2 linked regions of the Methanosarcina acetivorans C2A genome follow. Each later gene encodes a partner of the first gene's protein in a complex. Links are inferred from orthologs where the notes say so. Each region holds a gene or a part of one and is shown on either strand. Other genes may lie near its edges.

The links.
Region 2: the proteins of MA_RS06520 (region 1) and dph2 are in contact, whole or in part, in a crystal structure (PDB 6Q2D), measured with the Methanobrevibacter smithii proteins. The link is inferred for Methanosarcina acetivorans C2A from one-to-one orthologs. Residues at the interface, in WP_011954157.1 of Methanobrevibacter smithii: Pro482, Asn483, Lys484, His485, Tyr553, Asp555, Glu556, Glu559, Leu560, Leu591, His592, Glu593, Asp594, Ala595, Val596, His597, Arg598, Gly599, Pro600; in WP_011954460.1 of Methanobrevibacter smithii: Met1, Met3, Tyr4, Pro28, Glu29, Gly30, Leu31, Met33, Phe58, His80, Thr124, Gln126, Ser179, Gly180, Asn181, Phe182, His183, Leu185, Tyr201, Asn202, Phe211, Ile215, Arg291, Asp295, Asp296, Gln298, Met299.

What each region holds. Positions count from the first base shown.
Region 1 is NC_003552.1:1,493,554-1,501,829, forward strand. Bases 3,588-6,549 are described here. They hold MA_RS06520 (elongation factor EF-2), read right to left. Parts: upstream 6,184-6,549; coding sequence 3,991-6,183; downstream 3,588-3,990. Other genes in these bases: tuf (translation elongation factor EF-1 subunit alpha), read right to left, coding at 3,588-3,663; MA_RS06525 (30S ribosomal protein S7), read right to left, coding at 6,256-6,549. Also shown: MA_RS06500 (HAD family hydrolase), read left to right, coding at 1-51; MA_RS06505 (hypothetical protein), read left to right, coding at 729-935; MA_RS26610 (hypothetical protein), read left to right, coding at 1,054-1,197; MA_RS26615 (hypothetical protein), read left to right, coding at 1,222-1,368; rpsJ (30S ribosomal protein S10), read right to left, coding at 2,048-2,356; more of tuf, read right to left, coding at 2,395-3,587; more of MA_RS06525, read right to left, coding at 6,550-6,825; MA_RS06530 (30S ribosomal protein S12), read right to left, coding at 6,822-7,250; MA_RS06535 (NusA-like transcription termination signal-binding factor), read right to left, coding at 7,354-7,779; MA_RS06540 (50S ribosomal protein L30e), read right to left, coding at 7,800-8,090. UniProt on the Methanocaldococcus jannaschii protein: Catalyzes the GTP-dependent ribosomal translocation step during translation elongation.
Region 2 is NC_003552.1:832,729-839,414, forward strand. Bases 3,037-6,034 are described here. They hold dph2 (diphthamide biosynthesis enzyme Dph2), read left to right. Parts: upstream 3,037-4,030; coding sequence 4,031-5,038; downstream 5,039-6,034. Other genes in these bases: hpt (hypoxanthine/guanine phosphoribosyltransferase), read left to right, coding at 3,481-4,050; MA_RS03765 (METTL5 family protein), read left to right, coding at 5,170-5,763. Also shown: cofD (2-phospho-L-lactate transferase), read left to right, coding at 1-561; MA_RS03745 (FmdE family protein), read left to right, coding at 950-3,022; MA_RS03770 (exosome complex RNA-binding protein Csl4), read left to right, coding at 6,391-6,686. UniProt on the Methanocaldococcus jannaschii protein: Catalyzes the first step of diphthamide biosynthesis, i.e. the transfer of the 3-amino-3-carboxypropyl group from S-adenosyl-L-methionine (SAM) to the C2 position of the imidazole ring of the target histidine residue in translation elongation factor 2 (EF-2).

The DNA.
Region 1 (8,276 bases):
GAACTTGTCAATGTATTGTACGAGGATATGCCGCAGCTATTGGACTATTGAGCCCTATTAAAAGGACAAAATTCTGAAAATTCGATACATTCCAATGAATACAAATTAGTTAAGTTGGTCCTGTCAAATCTTCGGAGAATGAACATTTTTAAAGGTTTTGGCTAACTAGAGTAGTCCTTGAAAAGAAGGACAAAAGGGATCAAAAACGCACTGTTTTCATTTTAGTTTTTTATATCTCGCTGTTTTTTCTCTCCTGATGTTCTATTTTTTTCTTTTTGGGACTGACCACTCTCCTACATCTAGCGGGATCAGATTGACCCGGTAAAACTAGTACATCGATTCCATATATCCTCAATAAACCATGAATAAAAACAAGTGAACACAAATATTTTCAATTCGTGTTTATTCTTGTCCGCTTGTGGTTTTCTCATAGAAAAAACATTGACCAGTGCTGATTTCAAAGTCCAATTCTTCCCATAATTTGGAATCGATGTACTAGTGTCATGCCAATATCCAAGATTGGACAATTCTAAATGTTGTAACCGATTTTATACGAGATTTTATCATTGATACGACACTAGTAACATTGAGTGGTTCAGCTATTTTGCATTTTCTATTAAACTATGTCTATCTAAATACGAGCTCCATTAATTATGCTACGGGAGGAAAGAAATACTTTTTAGGGATTATTTCGGTGTTTGTCGGGATTTTTTTCCTTTTTTCAGCTGATGTGCCTCCGAACCTATGTGCCTCCGAAACCTGAAGGCATTGCTCAGGCAAATGTATCCGGCATTGAAATGAATCAAACCGGATCAAACTCGGGAATTTCTGGTGAAAACTCAACCGCAAATCCTCTGGAAATTATGGCAGCTGGAGTCGTTGAAGTCGGAGGGGAGCTGGAACTTACCATTTATAACAGGGGTTTGCCCTTGTAAATGAAAGACGAGAGGTCGAGCTTGAAAACGGGACCAACTTGGTGGAATATATGGCATTGCTTTCGGGATTATCCCTTCCTCGGTTCTGGTCGAAACTTCAGATGGTGGGGAGGTAACTGTGCTTGAACAGAAATATGAGTATAACCTTGCAAGCAGTTCCAGTTTGCTTGAAAGTTACCTCGGCAGGAAGATTACGGTAACGGGTATAAACGGGAAGGCGTACACAGGCAGTTTGCTCCAGTTCCTCGAGAAAATAGTATAGGGCAGACACTGCCCGGGTGAAAAAATGAAAACCGTTGGTTCGGCTTTCGACCTTGAAGTCACGCGGACAAGGACTGATTTCCAGCGTGTAAGTGATAATGTGGAAAGGGTAAGCCTCAAGATCGAAATTAACAACAGCAAGTCCGAAGCTCAGGATCTGACTGTTGTGTAGCATCTCTACGGAGATTGGGAAATCCTGGAAAGTTAGGATAAGCCTACTTTCGGCAGGTAACTTGATTTTTTCCAAGTATTTTTACTGATAGCGTTTTTGTGGGAAAACACATTTTCTTCCACATTAAACATTACTGCAAAAATGGTTCGTTACTTATATAGGGCGTAAGATTTGAGTCATATGTTAACCAGCTTCAAGTATATTACAAATTTGCAGAATGTTTAAAAAACAATATCAGCAAAAATATTTAATTCATAATGTCGACCTGCCGAATATAAGATAAGTACAGAAGATTGATGCTTTTACAATTGAAATTAGAGTGACAGTTCCTGCAAAAGGCACTATAACAATTACCTATACTGCAGAAAACAGGTTTTAATGGCAGTCAGGTAGGAGAAAATGACATCTAAATGCTGGAGTAAATCTGAAATAAAGTTCGAATTGAAATCGAAGTAAAACCCGAAAGTAAGTAAAAATACAGTGAAAATACGAAGAGAAATATTTGAAGAACCACAGAAAGAGAAATTTGCAGAATATCCGGTGGCTGTAGAAGTTCTCACAGGGGCAGCCGCCGGCAAAATTCTCTAAAGTGTTAAAGTAAATATTCAGAAATAAAGAAGTGAAAAGGAATTTGCAAGACCTGGTACAGAGTTTTTCTGTAACCTGGCATTTTTTGCATTTATCCTTCGAGCACGATCTCGATGTTTATATCTTTTGGGACCTGGATTCTCATGAGCTGGCGGAGGGCTCTTTCATCGGCTGCGATGTCGATGAGCCTCTTGTGTACGCGCATTTCCCAGTGGTCCCAGGTTGCAGTCCCATCACCGCTCGGACTCTTCCTTGTAGGAACGACCAGCTTCTTTGTGGGCAGCGGAACAGGCCCTGAAATGTTTACTCCTGTCCTTTCCGCAATTGACTTTACCTGGTTGCAGACCCCGTCCAGATCCTTGGGACTGATGCCTGACAATCTGATTCTAGCTTTTTGCATAACCTTTTTTCTCCTTAAAAAATGAAAAAAGGAGAGTGTTATTTCTGCTTAACACTCATGCACATGCCTGCGGCAATTGTCATACCCATATCGCGGATAGCGAACCTGCCGAGCTGTGGAATTTCTTTTACGGGCTCGATAACCATCGGTTTTGTCGGTTTGATGGTAACGATTGCTGCATCTCCGGCCTTAATGAAGGTCGGGTGTTCTTCCTTAACCTGCCCGGTCTTCGGGTCCAGCTTCTTGTCTAGAGAGATCAGCTGGCATGCGATCTGGGAGGTGTGGGCGTGGAAAACAGGTGTGTACCCTGCAGTGATTGCGGAGGGGTGCTGGAGAACCACGATCTGTCCTACGAATTCGTCAGCAACCTTTGGCGGGTTGTCAGTATGACCACAGACGTCTCCTCTGCGGACGTCGTTCTTGCCAATACCGCGGACGTTCCACCCGATGTTGTCTCCGGGGTAGGCCTGTGGAATTTCTTCGTGGTGCATTTCAATGGACTTTACTTCACCGCCGGCTCCGCCGGGCATGAAGATTACTTTGTCACCCTTCTTCATTACGCCGGTTTCAACTCTGCCTACAGGGACAGTTCCGATACCGGAGATTGTGTATGCGTCTTCGACAGGGATTCTGAGAGGGAGAGTGGATGGTTTTTCCGGTTCCTTAAGCTCATCAAGTGCCTGCATGATTACGGGACCCTTGTACCAGGGTGTCTTCTCACTGAGCTTGGTGATGTTGTCTCCCATAAATGCAGAGGTAGGAATGAAGGGGATATTGGCTGGCTTGAACCCGATCATCTTAAGGAGGCCGGATACCTGTTCGACAACTTCCTTGTACTTTGCTTCGCTGTATTCGACTGCGTCCATCTTGTTGATTGCGATGATCAGCTGGTTGATACCGAGGGTCCTGGAAAGGAATATATGTTCCTTGGTCTGGGCCATGACACCGTCAGGGGCTGCAACGACGAGGATTGCTGCGTCTGCCTGTGAGGCCCCTGTGATCATGTTCTTGACGAAGTCACGGTGGCCCGGGCAGTCCACGACTGTAAAGTAGTATTTTGGTGTGTCAAATCTCTTATGAGCGATATCAATTGTGATACCTCTTTCACGCTCTTCCTTAAGGGAGTCCATAACCCATGCGAAAGCGAAGGATTCCTTACCCTTCTGCTTTGCTTCTTCCTTATATTTCTCGATAATGTGAGCCGGCACTGCTCCAGCTTCGTACATTAAACGTCCTACAAGGGTTGATTTTCCATGGTCAATGTGACCGATCACTGCTAAATTCATGTGCGGTTTGTCTGCTGCCATTTATAATTCTCCTTTATAAATTATGGATGAGTTTCAATGCTATATCAGATTATAGTATATTAATATTAGGGCAGATCTCATAATGGTCAGACCTTCTCCGGTCTTCTTTCAACCATTACTTACATTTCCCGTTTTGAACATTTATCGGGTCGACGTATTTTGAATTTCCAGAGGCCTGGACTGTTTTCCCCATTATAGGCATACCTTGTTTTAAATCTTTCCCATTGACTAATCTCTCAGAAGATTTCCTGACTTTTCTCCTTCGAATCCGAGGGAGTTTTGTGAGGTATCTGCCTTACAGAGGGGAGAGAAGCGGAAAAATTCCGCTTACATTGAAAGGAAGTCAGAAGCTTTTGGCAGTTCCTTCTTCAGGCCCTTCCTTTCTCTTATCTGGCCAACGATGTCGTTCAGGATGCTTGACGGCACAACGTCAAAGCCTCCGAACTCCGTGCTCCACATGGCACGCCCTTCGGTTGCGGATCTGATCTCTCCGGCAAATCCGAACATCTCGGCCACAGGTACCCTGGCCTCGATAATTGCCAGGTCCCCTTCCGTAGTCATGTTAAGGATAATTCCACGGCGGCCCTGAAGTTCCTTTGTTGCACCACCCATTAAGAGCTGAGGTACCTGGACAAAGACCTTCTGGTAAGGCTCAAGCAGACTGTCTTCTGCCATAAGCATTCCTGCCTGGATTGCCTGCCTTGCTGCAGGAATTATCTGAGCCGGACCTCTGTGGATTGCGTCTTCGTGGAGTTTTGCGTCTACGAGCACGCACTTCACGTTTGCTACAGGTTCTCTGGTAAGCGGACCTGCACGCATGACTTCTTCAAACCCATCGAGCACAAGTTCCATTGTCTCATTGAGGTACTGGATACCTTTGGTCATGTCGATGAAGATATTGGAGTTGAAGATGCCAACAATGCCTTTTGCCTCTTCTTTTTCCATGCCGAGATCTATGAGCTTCTGCCTCCTCTCAAGTTCAGGCAGGTTCATGCTGACTTCCCCTTCCTTGATCGCACTAACAATCTCGGTGTCAAGGGGCTCAGCGTAGATATAGAATCTGTTGTGCCTGTTCGGGGACTTCCCTTCAATGGGTTCGGTTTTCTTCTTAATCGTTTCCCTGTAAACGACAATCGGCTTGCTCGTGGTGATCTCCACGTTCTTGTCCCTTTCTATCCTGTGAGCGATAACTTCGAGGTGAAGTTCTCCCATACCTGCCATCAGGTGTTCCCCGGTTTCCTCGTCCAGGGTAATCTGGAGGGTCGGGTCTTCCTTTGCGACCTGCCTTAGAACCTCAATAAGTTTGGGAAGGTCTTTGGTGTGCTTTGCTTCCACAGCCACAGTCACCACAGGTTCGCTTACGTGCCTGATGCTTTCGAAAGGAGTCATGCCATCAAGAGTGGTTACGGTGGACCCGACGATTGCTTCCTTTAAACCGGTAACTGCGGCAATGTTTCCTGCAGGGATCTTGTCCACTTCAAGCCTTTCCGGACCCATGAAGATCCCGACCTGCTGGACCCTGCTCTTCCTTGCACTTCCTGAGGTGAAAACTTCCATACCGCGGGTAAGAGAACCGCTGAACAGTCTGCCTGTTGCAACTTCTCCTGCGTGGGGATCAACGGAGATGTCCGTTACCATGAATGCAAGGTCTCCCTCTGCATTTGCGTGGGTCATGGCCTTTCCGATTTCGGTGTTTTCATCGCCGTGCCAGATGACCTTTACCCTGCCTTTCTGAGCTTCGATCGGGTTTGGCAGGAAGTGAATAACCATGTCAAGAACAGCTTCGTGCAGAGGGCACTTTTCTGCCAGGGACTTCATGTCACCGGCTTTACAGTAATCGTATACGTCCTTAAATGAAACCCCGGTCTTCTTCATCATAGGCACACTGATTGCCCAGTTGTAAAGAGCTGACCCGAATGCTACGGTTCCGGCTGCTGCATCGACTTTCCAGCCTGCTTTGAACTTCTCCGGGTTCATGTTCTTGATGAGCTTGTTCACGTGGTCGATGACCTTTCCCAGGCGGATCTGCATTTCCTGAGAATCGACCTGTAGCTCATTGATAAGCCTGTCTACCTTGTTAACGAAAAGTACGGGTCTGACATGTTCCCTGAGAGCCTGCCTCAGCACAGTCTCGGTCTGGGGCATTGTGCCTTCTACTGCGTCAACTACTACTACCGCACCGTCTACTGCTCTCATGGCACGGGTAACGTCTCCACCGAAATCAACGTGTCCGGGGGTGTCGATAAGGTTGATCAGGTAGTCTTCATTGTCAAATGTGTGAACCATGGAAACGTTGGAGGAATCAATTGTAATACCTCTTGCCTGTTCCTCTTCATCGGAGTCCATGAAAAGCTGTTTTCCGGCAAGTTCCTTGGAAATCATGCCTGCGCCTGCTAACAGGTTGTCCGATAATGTGGTCTTCCCGTGGTCAATGTGTGCAACAATTCCGATATTTCTGATCCTTTGCGGATCATTCATGAGCGTTGTCACACGCTCGACCATTTTCTTTCTTCGTCCCATGCTAATACCTTTTAAGCAAAATATGAATGGTTATATGTTTATTTTCAAAAGTGGGCAAGCCCGCATAACTTATTAGCGTGCTGCCTTCGCAACTCTTTCCTTTGCATCCTTTCTGTTGATGGAGAAGGATTTGGTATCGCGGTTTGCTGCACCTATAAGTTCGGTTGCCAGACATTCTGCGACAGAGCGCTTGGATTTGAAGGCTGCGGCGTTTGTTCCCATACTGATGTAGCGCAGGGCAGTGTCAACGCGCCTCTGAGGTGCAGTGTCAACTGCTTTTGGTACGGAGATCCCGCCGTACTTAAGCCTGACCACTTCTTCTCTCGGGCCTGCATTGGCAATGGCATCCACAAGAACCTGAATCGGGTTCTGTTTTGTCTTCTTGTTCACAATGTCGAAAGCTTCTTCAACTGCACGGAGAGTTACCTGCTTCTTCCCGGTGTTGGTTTCTGTCCTCATGAGGTTGTTTGCAAGGCGCTCTACAATTGAAATCTCGGATTTGTTGAACTGCTGCCTGGCATGTTTCCCGCTGCTGTGAGGCACAATTACAGGGGTAAGGCTGACATAGCGCTTAATTCCGAGGTCTTTTACCTCTACTTCCGTCGGGTCCCATTTGCCAAAAATTTTGTACAAAAAAATCATCTCCTGGGCTTTTCCATTCTGCCAATGACCAGCTGGTTCAGGGACACGTTGTTTACGGCAATTACCTTGAAACGTACACCGGGAATGTCACCCATAGCACCGCCCATGCGGCCTCCGATCTTTTCCACGGTAACTTCATCGTGTTCATCAATGAAGTTTACTGCACCGTCTCCGGGGCAGAAAGCGGTAACCTGACGTCCGTTTTTAATGAGCTGGACTCTTACGCATTTTCGGATTGCGGAGTTCGGCTGTTTGGCTTCGACTCCCACTTTCTCTAATACAATACCCCTACCCTGCGGTGCACCACCCAGGGGGTCGGCTTTCACGTTCAACCCAAGAACACGCCTGCCGTAGTATGTATCTTTCCAGCGGGCATCTTTCCTGGTTTGTTTGAGAATATTAGCTGCATATTTTCCTTTAGCCATTGTAAATTTCTCCAGTTAAAATTGATCACAGTTTCCTATTGTGGCATTAAATGCCAGAATTGTCCTTCAACGCCGGATTAATGGATCAACGTAAAGTAGGATATTACTGCAGGATCACGTCTTCTATAGTGTGGTGACGACGGGCAAGCATCTTCACTTTCTCTATGTTCTTGCCGTTACGACCGATGGCAAGCCCCTTCTCTTTATTGGGCACCTCTACATAAGCCAATCGCTTGCCATTTTTGGTTGTGAGGTTTACTGAACTTACTGATACCGGTCCGAAGGCATTCTTTATAAAGGTAACAGGATCCTCTGAGTACTCCACAAGCTCAATGGGTTTGTCCAGGGCTTTTTTAACACGGTTTATGTTCTCTCCGTTTTTGCCTATTGCAAGCCCCATATCGCCCTGCTTTACAACATACACGAGCCTTTCTTCTTCCGGAATACAGTCAAGTATTTTGGCCCGGGTCATGTTCTCAAACAATGCGATGTACTGGATGCTTTCTGCAGTAAGTCTTATTTCACCCAAGACGTTGCAACTCCTTTTTATCAAGCTGTAGCTGCCAGGATATCCGATTCTCCTACATCGAGGATTGCCATGGCTGCAATCGTGAAGGGTTTCCCGCATACGGGGCCGAGTTCTACACTTGTACCTTCGTACTCCAGGACCGGAATATCTGTTGCCTGAATTTTCTTTTTAATATCTTCGGGGCAGTTTGATGCCAGGACCACCATCTTTGCAGAGCCGTTTGCTGCTGCATCTATGGTCCGGTTGGCTCCAACTATTACTTTTCCTGTTTTCACAGCCTTGATAAGAGATTTATCAACATTGATCTTCATTTTCATCAACTCTGTCTCAAATTAGCTCGTCTACTCTGTCTCTTTCTCAATAAAGATTCCAAGCTCGGTGAGTATATGGTACTCTAAATACCTGATGCCTTATATCAATTTTCTGGTTATGAGCCTCGCGGACTCAAGTTTCTGCAGCAGGATTCGATGAAATTCATAAAGGTGATGTATACCTGA
Region 2 (6,686 bases), 660 kb from region 1 along the record:
ATAGATGCGAACATTCTGCCCATGTCCGATGACCCGGTTTCTACCTATGTCGAGACTCTTCAAGGGGTTATGCATTTCCAGGACTTCTGGGTCGGAAAACACGGGGACCCCGATGTACTTGGAGTTGATATCCGGGGTGTTTCCGAAGCTTCGGTTGCTAAAAAGGTTCTTGAAGCCTTCGAAAAAGATGACAACGTCCTCATCGGCCCGAGTAATCCCATAACCAGCATAGGGCCCATAATTTCCCTGCCGGGAATGAGAGAACTGCTGAAACGGAAAAAGGTAATTGCAGTCAGCCCCATAATCGGGAATGCTCCGGTCAGCGGCCCTGCCGGGAAGCTTATGCAGGCATGCGGGCTTGAAGTCTCTTCCATGGGCGTTGCGGAGTATTATCAGGAATTCCTTGACGTTTTTGTCTTCGATGAGAGGGACAGGGCAGATGAATTCGCGTTTGAGAGGCTTGGTTGCCGTGCCTCCCGTGCAGATACCCTCATGACCTCCACGGAGAAAAGCAGGGAACTGGCAGAGTTCGTAGTCGGGCTTTTCGACACCGTATGCTGATTTTTCAAATTCCTTTTTTCTTTTTTCTTTTTTTGATTTTTTTTCTCCAAATTCTCCTTTCTTTTTCTTCCCTTTTTTCTTTTTTCTATTTTCTCTTCTCTTTTTTCTTCCTTGTTTTTCATATTTCTCTTTTCTTTTAGCATGAAAGTTCCGGAGTCCTTTCATTTTTTGTGTCTGTAGTCCGAAATTTCATGTGCGTTTATTCTGCTTACGTAGTCTTCGACGTTAACAAAATTCGAAAGTTTTATGTATCACTTTTTCTACACTTTGTAACACTAAAAAACATGAATTTAAAATTTTATCTTAATTATTAAACTCTATTTTTCTGACAAATATTATCTTTTTGTCAGGTTTAAAGAACTGATTTATAAGCAGTAGAGGAAAAATTATGGTTGGAAAAAGTGGAATCGCTAATCGAAAAATCAAAACAAAAATCACGGATTTTGTTTTGCTGACGATGCTCGTTTTCTTCCTGGGTTCCATACCTGGGATGGCATTTGAAGCTGATAATTCTGAGTTGATGGCTCAGGTTTTTGGCGCAGCCGAAGAAAGCCTCGGAGATCTTGGTCTTGAAGATACCCTTATCATCACGGATCTTGGTTCTCCTGCAGAATCTTATGTTTTTCTGGACGATTTCTATTCGGAGTTTTATGATAGGGAGTTATTGTATACGGATAACCTGCTAGTAGTCCAGAACGCCAGGAATGCCCCTCTCTGGTTTGCTTTCTTTGACAAACCCAGCGGGAACTGCACTTTTATCGAGGTTTCATACGGAGATGGGAATGAGATCAGCTATCAGGTAACCGAAAATATAGACTTTGATACCCTTTCCGAAAACCAGGAGTCCATAGATGCCTGGAGTGAAAAAGTGAGTTCTAAAGTGTTTGACGGACGCGAGTTTGCCATTCTTACAATCTGCAACGCTTGGGCCACCGGAGATCTTGACTATGAACTGATGCAGTGCCTGGAACTGCACAATCATTTCTGTCCCGGAGTTTCAAGCGGCTATATACTTGCAAACTGGATGGAAGAGAATTTCCCGTTTGAGGACGGGGTAAGTTATACGGTTTTTTCCTGTCCTAACTGGTGTAAAGATGATGTTTTCGTAAAGCGCTGGGATGCCACTCCTGGAAAAGGAGGAATCTGGGTTTCTGCCCTGACAGACGAAGAAATAGAAGAAATAGGGAACTCTCCTGCCGGGATCTTTGTGGTTACGGACAAGAACGCCGGAACAATGAAAGCTGTAGTGCTCGGGTTCGATTTCGATGTCGTGAATGCGGAGTGCGGAGCACAAGCCGATGATCCTTCCTGGATTTCGAAATATCTTATGGACCTCTGGCTCATGGACCGGGGTAACTGGGATGAAGAAGGTCTTGTTACCGAAATTGCAGTCATTGATATTGATTCGGATACCCTGAACGAAATGAAACTGGCGGGAGTCAATCCTTATGTTGTTCTCGGCCTGCTCAACCCGGAAGGAAATGGCAATTCTTCAGTTGAGGACAGTGAGCTGATGGGTCAGGTTTTTGCCGCAGCCGAAGAAAGTCTTGGAGACCTTAGCTCTGAAGATACTTTCATAATGACGGATATCGGCTCTCCTGCAGAGTCCGATTTTTTTCTGAATGACTTCTATTCGGAGTTTTACGGAAGGGATTTACAGTACACACAGAACCTGCTTGCAGTCCAGAACGCAAGAAATGCCCCTCTCTGGTTTGCTTTCTTTGACAAATCCAGCGGGGACTGCACTTATATCGAGGTTTCATACGAAGATGAGAATGAGATCAGCTATCAGGTAACGGAAAATATAGACTTTGATACCCTTTCCAAAAACAAGAAGTCTGTAGATGCCTGGAGTGAAAAAGTGAGCTCTAAAGTGTTTGACGGGCGTGAATTTGCCATTCTTACAATCTGCAACGCCTGGGCCACCGGAGATCTTGACTATGAACTGATGCAGTGCCTGGAACTGCACAACCACTTCTGTCCCGGAGTTTCAAGCGGCTATGTGCTTGCAAACTGGATGGAAGAGAATTACCCGCTTGAGGATGGGGTAAGTTATACGGTCTTTTCCTCCCCTCAGTGGTGTAAGGACGATGTCTTCTTACAGCGCTGGGATGCCACTCCCGGAACAGGAGGAATCTGGGTTGCCGAATTGACTGACGAAGATATAGAAGCAATTGACAGCTCCCTTGCCGGAATTTTCGTTGTCAAAGATAATAATGCCGGAACTCTGAAAGCAGTGGTGCTCGGATATAACTCTGATATTGCAAGTGCGCAGTGCGGGGCAAAAGACACCGATCCTTCATGGGTCTCGAAATACCTGAAAGACCTCTGGCTTATGGAACCGGATAACTGGGACGGCCTTGTTACGGAAATCGCAGTTATCGACATTGATTCGGATACCCTGAGCGAGATGAAACTGGCAGATACGAATGCCTATGAAGTTCTTGGGCTGCTCGACTGATGTGAGCGCCTGAAACATAGAGCTTCTGAAATAGGGAGCTGGATGAATATGTCTAAAACAGGGTAAAATTCCCAGTGCTGATGATTGAAAGCTTTGAGGTTTTTATCCTGATTTCTTTTTTCCCTTGATTTCTTTCTTACCTTGTTTATTTTTTCATGGATTTTTACATATATCCTTATTTTTGATAGCCTCTTACCTTTAATTATCCTTAAATTTATTAACACTGACTTAACTATCTATTACAAATTTCCTGCATTCCGGTGTAAATAAAAATAGCATCTGGAAAACCAAAGCTATATGAAGTACTTCAGTGTTTCCTGAATTCGATTTATCTTTCCAGAAAGCGGGTTTGTTTGTCATTATCCGCTTTAGAAGGACATATACTTGAGGGAGCAGGATTATATTTCAGGATTTTTTACTTCCCGGAATATTGAAACCGCCAAAAAAAGGTTAAAACCATGCTTGAAAGACTGAAAGACTCACTGGTTAATTCTCCTGTGATCAAGCGAGGGGAATATAACTATTTCATCCATCCTATTTCTGACGGTGTCCCTTCCATCGATCCCCGTCTGATAGAAGAGATCGCCAATTACATCATCAGGATAGCAGATATGGATGTTGACACCATTCTTACGATAGAGGCTATGGGCATCCCGGTTGCAAATGCCCTCTCCCTGAAAACCGGAATTCCTCTCACTATTGTCCGGAAGCGGCCTTACTTCCTTGAAGGGGAAGTTGAACTCTCCCAGAGCACAGGCTATTCGAAAGGGGTCCTCTATATAAACGGGCTCAAAAAGGGAGACAGAGTAGTCATCGTGGATGACGTTATAAGTACGGGTGGGACGCTTCTCGCCCTTGTAAAGGCGCTGCAGAATATGGGTGTCGAGATCACGGATGTAATTTCCGTTATAGGACGCGGAGCCGGCTATTTTAAGTTAAGGGAACTGGGAGTTGAACCCAAGATTCTCGTCACAATTGATGTGAGCGAGAAGGGCGTGGAGATTCAGGATGTCTTTGGGGATCAGTGAAGCGTTCGATTTAAGACCCGACTATATAATCAGCGTGATAAAGGATACGAAAGCAAAGCTTGTAGGTTTTCAGTTTCCCGAAGGGCTTAAACGCAAGGGTCCGGAGCTTGCAAAAATTGTTGAGGAAGCAACCGGAGCTGAGGTGCTCATCTCGGGTGATCCCTGTTTCGGGGCGTGCGACCTTGACAGGACGCTTCTTGACCATGTTGAGCTTCTTTTCCACTTCGGGCATGCGGAACTGGAAGATGTCAGGCTTTCGGATAAGGTGTACTTTATCGAAACCCGCTCCTCAGTTGATGTTCGGCCCGTTGTCGAGAAGGCTCTCCCGGGGCTTAAAGGGGAAAAAATCGGGCTTATCACCACTGTCCAGCATGTCCATAAGCTCCATGATGTGTGCAGGGTGCTAGAGGCCGGGGGAAAGACCTGCGTCATTGGGCGCGGGGACTCAAGGCTTGCCTATGCGGGGCAGGTGCTCGGCTGCAATTTCTCGGCAGCAAGGGATGAAGTCTGTGATGAATACCTTTATATCGGAAGCGGGGATTTCCATCCCCTGGGAGTAGCTCTTTCCACAAAAAAACGTGTCCTTGCAGCCGATCCTTTTTCCGGGGAAGTCCGGGAAGTTGACCCTTCAAGGATTCTCCGCCAGCGGAGTGCGGTAATTGCAAAGTCTCTGGATGCACAGGTTTTCGGGATCATTGTCTCAAGCAAAAACGGGCAAATGAGGATGGAACTTGCTTCTTCTCTCAAAGAAATTGCAAAAAAACACGGAAAAGAAGCCCACCTGATTCTTATCGATCTCGTAACCCCAGACCAGCTGCTTCAGTTCAAGGTGGACGCTTTCGTAAACACTGCCTGTCCCCGGCTTGCCGTGGACGAAGTGGGGCGTTTTCCCTCGCCCATGCTTACTCCACAGGAGTTTGAGATCGTGCTTGGAGAGCGGGAATGGGAAAAGCTTGTGCTCGATGAAATTACCGAGGAGCCTGTATAACCTTTTACAGGTATAAGCAGAGAATACCCGCAAAATGAAATCAGAGAAGACTTTTAAAACGAAACAGAGAATACTCACGAAATGAAATCAGAGAATATTCTCAAATCCGAAACCAATAGAATTCAAAAGATATGAAACAGAGAAAACTCGAGATGCTGCTTGAAGAAGTCGAAGGTTTTTCCAGTCCCGAACTTGAGCTGGAGCAATACCAGACTCCTTCTCCTCTTGCGGCGGAAATCCTCCATTTTGCTTACATGCAGGGAGACCTTGACGAATCGGTTCAGGACCTGGGCTGCGGTACGGGGATTCTTGCAATAGGGGCAAAACTTTTGGGAGCCAGGAAAGTTGTAGGGTACGATACAGACCCAAAGGCGCTTGAGGTTGCCAGAAAAAACGCCGAAAGGCTCGGAGTGGAGGTTGAGTTCGTTTGCTCAGATATTAAGAAAGTTTCAGGGCATGTAAAAACCACACTCATGAACCCTCCTTTCGGGGCAAGAGTTAAAGGCAGGGACAGGCCTTTTCTTTCGTCAGCATTAAGAACAAGTGAGGTAATATATTCCATCCATAACCGTGGAAGCCTTGCTTTTATCCAAAAGTTCATTAAGCCTGCGGTCATTACACACTCTTACGTTGCGAAATTCCCTCTTAAAAGGACTTTCGACTTCCATCAAAAAGAAAGAGAAATTATTGAGGTAGAAATTTACAGGATCGCTGTTCATGGATGAGGCTGGTGTTCAAAACCTGTGTTCAGGAGTCATTCAGGGTCTCATGTTTTACAGCCTTAAATTTTCAGATTTCACTTTAAAAGGCGGGATTGATAAATCTCCTTAATGGAGAACGGGTCAATAGTGCAGAGAATATCTCCGCAACAATGGGACAATTTATCCGTAACAATGGAACAAATTCTTCCATAAGATTGGAACCAATTATCCATAACAATGGAACAGGTCTATGGCGTAGATAGGTACTTCGGGAAGGTTATCTAAATAATTTGATGGCTAGTAGAATAATATGGTTACTTTGCATTAATAGGACTTACGCACTTGAGTACAAAATCAAGCACATTCGGCGTTGCAACTTGGTTATTGTTTTATACCGTGAAGGTTTAATGCCATTGATTACTCGGTTCAACCGCGTAAGTCCTAATTAATATAGCTACATGTATTGAAACGTATGCCATGCTGTAAGGGAAGAACTAAACTGGAAAATATTGAGGAAGGAGATTGCTCCTGTGCCTCCTGAAGTTGAATTCTCGATGGGTTAAGTTGCCGCCAAAAACTCTATAAAGATTACTGAAAACCAGTAGAATGACTTATTTACATAACTAATAGCGATAATTCAAATGAGGGATCATGATTAGAATCCGAAAAAATAAGACTACCAGGAAAAAATTAACAGGCCCTGGGGAAGGAAAACCGGTTGCTGAAAAATCTGTTCCGGTAGCTGCAGAAAGCAGGGAACAGTTTAAAGGCCAGCCAAGGGATCAGCCAAGAGATCAGTTTAAAGGTCAGTCCCGCGGCCAGTCCAGAGACCAGTTTAAAGGTCATTCAAGGGATCAATTTAAGGGCCAGTCCCGTGGGTCCAGAGATCAGTCAAAGGATCAGTTCAAAGGTGACCTTGGAAAAAAGAGAAGATTCCCATATTCTAA